DNA from 2 places in the Brevibacillus aydinogluensis genome. Region 2 is predicted to be linked to the other one. Evidence: riboswitches for the same ligand, from Rfam matches in the RefSeq annotation. Region 2 holds a riboswitch; the other holds the start of a gene.
The links. Region 2 has a riboswitch for S-adenosylmethionine ahead of mtnK (S-methyl-5-thioribose kinase). Riboswitches for the same ligand answer to the same signal wherever they lie in the genome.
Positions count from the first base shown of each region.

Region 1: it holds a riboswitch for S-adenosylmethionine, as region 2 does, so the genes downstream of both, Q7F15_RS06345 (aminotransferase class I/II-fold pyridoxal phosphate-dependent enzyme) here and mtnK (S-methyl-5-thioribose kinase) in region 2, are expected to answer to the same signal.

Region 1 covers NZ_OY569118.1:1,290,037-1,292,427, reverse strand. The annotation lists gene Q7F15_RS06350 (trans-sulfuration enzyme family protein) at 1-115, opposite strand, end outside; gene Q7F15_RS06345 (aminotransferase class I/II-fold pyridoxal phosphate-dependent enzyme) at 112-1,278, opposite strand; SAM riboswitch class I at 1,375-1,487, opposite strand; gene Q7F15_RS06340 (pyridoxamine 5'-phosphate oxidase family protein) at 1,577-2,035, opposite strand; gene Q7F15_RS06335 (DUF5665 domain-containing protein) at 2,186-2,391, shown strand, end outside.
Region 2 covers NZ_OY569118.1:708,084-710,474, forward strand. The annotation lists gene Q7F15_RS03375 (anti sigma factor C-terminal domain-containing protein) at 1-709, shown strand, start outside; SAM riboswitch class I at 800-942, shown strand; gene mtnK (S-methyl-5-thioribose kinase) at 1,139-2,365, shown strand; gene mtnA (S-methyl-5-thioribose-1-phosphate isomerase) at 2,362-2,391, shown strand, end outside.

The DNA of each region.
Region 1 (2,391 bases), 580 kb from region 2:
GCCGGTCCAGATCAGCCTGGTGAAAGGTGGACGCCTGATAAATGGGCACCGAGGCCGCCCCTGTCACCGGGTCGATACAACTGGTGCCGTGCAGCAGTTTGGTGGCAAACTTCATCGTACGCTCCCTCCCGTCAGTGAGAGACTTGCATCCAGAGCCTGACACACGTCAGCGATCAGGTCGTCGGGATGTTCGATCCCGACCGACAGCCGCAGCAGCCGGTCGCACACGCCCACGTACTCGCGAATCTCTTGCGGGATGTCGGCATGCGTCTGCGTCGCCGGATAGGTGCACAGCGACTCCACGCCGCCCAGGCTTTCCGCAAACGATATGATCCGTAAGCTCTCCAGAAACGGCGCCACCTGTTCAGCCGAGCGCAGGCGGAACGAAACCATCCCGCTGAACCCGCTGGCCTGCCTGCACTGCACCTCATAACCGGGATGCTCCGGCAAACCGGGATAATAAACGTCCGTCACGGCAGGGTGTTCCCGCAATGTCTTTACAATCGCCAAGGCATTTGTCTGATGGCGTTCCATTCGCAGAGCCAGCGTCTTCATCCCCCGCAGCAGCAGCCAACAGTCCTGCGGCCCCAGCACCGCTCCGATCGAATTGTGCAAAAACCGGATTTTTTCGGACAACTCTTCACCCTTTGTGACGATCAATCCAGCGAGGACGTCGTTGTGGCCGCCGAGGTATTTGGTCGCGCTGTGCAGCACCAGGTCAGCCCCCAACTCCAGCGGCCGCTGACAGAACGGCGTCATGAACGTGTTGTCCACAATGGTCAACAGCCCGTTTCGCTTGGCCACCTCTGCCACCGCCGCGATGTCGGTGATCTGCATCAGGGGATTGGTCGGCGTTTCCACAAAAACAGCCCGCGTCTCCGGGCAGATTGCTTCTTCCAGATTCTTCACGTCACGCAGGTCGACATAGCTGAAGCGAAGTCCGTAACGTGAGAGCACCTGCTCGAACAACCGGTACGTCCCGCCGTACAGATCGAGCGATACGACCAGGTGATCTCCCTGGGAGAACAGTCCCATGACCGTATGTATCGCGGCCATGCCGGAAGCACAGGCAAACCCGGCGTCTCCCCCTTCCGCTTCGGCAATCGTCTGCTCCAGCACGGTCCGGGTCGGGTTGGCTGTGCGCGTGTAATCGTACCCCGTGCTCTGCCCGAGGGCGGGATGGCGATACGCGGTGGCGTTGTAAACGGGAAAGCTGATTGCGCCGGTCCGCTCGTCTTTGGCGACGCCCGCCTGCACCAATTTTGTCTCCAGATGCATATGGATCTCTCCCTCCAACAAAATGACCGAGGGCATTAAAAAAAGCCCTCTTTTCTCTGAAAAGAAGGCTTTGTTTACGCGTACGTAAGCAAATCCTTCTCATCTTTCAGAGCGTTACACTCTGCAGGAATTAGCACCAGTATCCCCTTGTACAGGTGATTGGTTGCCGGGCATCATCGGGCCAGTCCCTCCGCCTCTCTGGATAAGAAGTTTGCTATGCAATTTGCAATTGGTTGACCTTATACTACCGAAATCGGCAGTACCTGTCAACCTGTTTTTCATTATGCTGGTAACCCGATCACGTTGCGTTTTTCAATGCGGTCATCACCTGGTTGTCCAGTTTGCTGGCCGCTTTTTTGTCGTACGTCTTTTCATATTGGGGCTCGACCGAGATGCGGGAGCCGTAGAACATCACGTCGCGAACGGCCTCGATGGCCACTTCCACCATCGCCAGCTTCAGCGGGACATTCTCCATCCGTTCCGTCTTGATCGTCGCCCTGCCGTTGATGGCATAGGAGGAACCGGCCCCGATCAAGTGCAGCACGACCTGCGGTTCCTTGGCAATGTTGGCCAAAATACGAGAGCGGTTGTCTACGGCGAAACGGATCAACTGCGGCGTCGGCGCAAACGTCCAGGAAAGGGAACTGAGCGACGGAGCGCCGGACTCGTGGTCAATCGTTCCGAGTGTGACAAAACGCTCCTGCTGCAAAAGCGCGAACAGTTCCTCCGAAAGCGTTTGGGAAACGGTTTCAGCCATTCCGATGCCTCCTTGAAAAGGGAATGTACGTCTATTGTACCTACCCGCCTGGCGATAGGCAAACCTTTCCGTCCAACACCTTGCTTCTCACCCGTTTTTTTCCTACACTGATACGTAACGGGAACGAATGCAAGACAGGAGGAGAGCCGCATGCCCCCATCCCCCACCGACCGCTTGCTGGCCAAGATCGACAAGCTGCTGGCAGAGCTGCAGGAAGTGCGCAAACTGAACGAACGGATGGACAAAATCGCCCTCTTTCTGGAGGATATCCGCCTCGCCGACGTGATTCAAAATTATACAGCCCCGAGCAAGCTGCTGTGGATCAACTTCCTCGCAGGTCTTGCCCGAGGCCTGGG
Region 2 (2,391 bases):
GAACGCCGGAACCTTTTCGATCAGCCACGTCTTCTCGATCATTTCCGCGAAGCCGGCATGGACCGACGGTTTGCGGAAAGAGCGGCTCTTTTTTCTCTTTCCGTTGTCAGCGGACGATCGGGAAGAAAGCGCCATCCGCAGAAATCCTGCCTGGAACACGCTGGAAAAGCTGCCGGAGGGAACGGTGGCGCAGCTCGCCGTCTCGTTTGACCGGCTGCTGACCCATGATGAGTACTACGCCCTTTTTTCCGGCTACGACTTGGATACCACCTGGTTCGCCGTGGACACGGGGCAGGAGCGAAACCATCCGGACGCGGCGGAAGGCAGTCTGCTGCTGTCGGCCGGTGACGTGTGGGGATACGCGGAAAGAGAACTCGATTACGGCGAAGCACCGATTCAGGCACATGGCGAAGGTGAGCGGCGCGCCCGGGCGTACCTGGCGGAAATGGAGTATCTCGCGGGACAGGAACGGCTGACGAACGCCATTGGCGAGCGGCTTGTGACCGCCCGAAACCGGCTGCGTATCGAGGAACGCTGCCGCTACCTGCAGCAGAACGGTGTGCGCCTCTACGGGGCGGTCGTGACGGGCCCTGTCAAGGAACTGCTAAAGCTGCGGCAGGAGCCGTCGATCACGGCTGCCTTCGTGGGCCGGATCGACTGGTGGAACTGGGACCGGCCGAGTGCTTCGGGCCAGCGAACCAGTCCGTGAAGACTGGACAATTCGCCCAAAAAAGGGTGTTGACAGCGAGAAGACGGGGTTGTATGATTCAAACAAACGTCAAAACCGCATACGTTGGATACCTTATCCAGAGAAGGTGGAGGGACTGGCCCGATGAAACCCGGCAACCGACATGACGCTGTTCGAGCGATTCTGGCGACAGACGTGCAGCGCATGCACGGTGCTAATTCCTGCAGAAACAAAAGTATTCTGGAAGATAAGGGGGAGACGACACGCAGACGCGTATGAACAGACCTCTTTTCTTCGGGAAAAGAGGTTTTTTGTATGTGCGGAATGCTCCGGCTGGAGGCGGCAGCAGCACACACGCCGCCCGGCGGCCGCCAACATAGACAAAGCGAAAGTGCAAAAACAAGTGAATGTGAAGACAAGAGAATCTGTCAAAGGAGAGGGGATTGGACCATGGCGTATCGCGCATTGAGCGAACAAGAAGCAGTGCAGTACGTAAAACAACTGCCGGACCTGTTTGCGCCGGAAGCGGAACTGACCAGCCGGGAGATTGGTGACGGCAATCTCAACCTGGTATTCCACATCAGGGAGGAAGCGACGGGCAAAAGCGTCGTCGTCAAGCAGGCACTGCCCTACGCCCGCGTAGTGGGTGAATCCTGGCCGCTCACGCTGGACCGCGCCCGAATCGAAAGCGAGGCGCTGCGCATCCAGCACAAATACGTGCCGGATCTCGTGCCGAAGGTGTATCACTACGACGAGGAGCTGGCCCTGACCGTGATGGAAGACGTCAGCGACCACGTGATTATGCGAAAAGGCTTGATCGAGGGCAACCGCTACCCGCTGTTCGCCAAACAGATCGGCCGCTTTCTCGCCCATACGCTGTTTTACACGTCCGACTTGGGGGCGCATCCCTACGACAAAAAAGCGCTTGTCGGAAGATTCATAAATCCGGAATTGTGCAAAATCACGGAAGACCTCGTCTTTACCGATCCTTACGAAGACGCGCCGACCAACAATTTCAACCCGCTGATCAAGCGGGAGGTGGAGGCGATCTGGAACAACAAGCAGCTGAAGCTGGAAATTGCGCAGCTCAAGTACGATTTTCTCACCCGGGCGGAGGCGCTGATACACGGCGACCTGCATACCGGCAGCATCTTTGTATCGCCGACGTCGGTCAAGGTAATCGACCCTGAATTTGCCTACTACGGCCCGATCGGCTTCGACATTGGCGCGGTGATCGCCAACCTGCTGCTGAACTACGCGGGCCAGCACGGTCTGCAGCCGGACGCAGGAAAGCGGGAGGATTATCGAGAATATCTGTTGGCAACGGTGGAAGACGTTTGGAACGAGTTTGTCTCCCAGTTCGTCCAGCTCTGGCACAAACAGGCGAAAGAGCGGAGCGCCCACACCGAAGGCTTCTGGCAGGGCTACGTGCAGCGGCTGATCCGCGACGCAGCAGGCTTTGCCGGCTGTAAAATCCTGCGCCGCGTCATCGGACTGGCGGGCGTCGCCGACCTGAACAGCATCGCCGATGACCAGACCCGCGCGGAAGCAGAACGGCTGGCGCTGGCGATTGGCCAGGCGCTGATTCTGGAGCGGAACAAGGTGGAAGTATCGACAGACATCACAGATATCGTTCGGACGGTTACCGCACGATACTACCAGGAGGCTGTAGTATGACAACGACCAGCACGCCATTTGCGCCG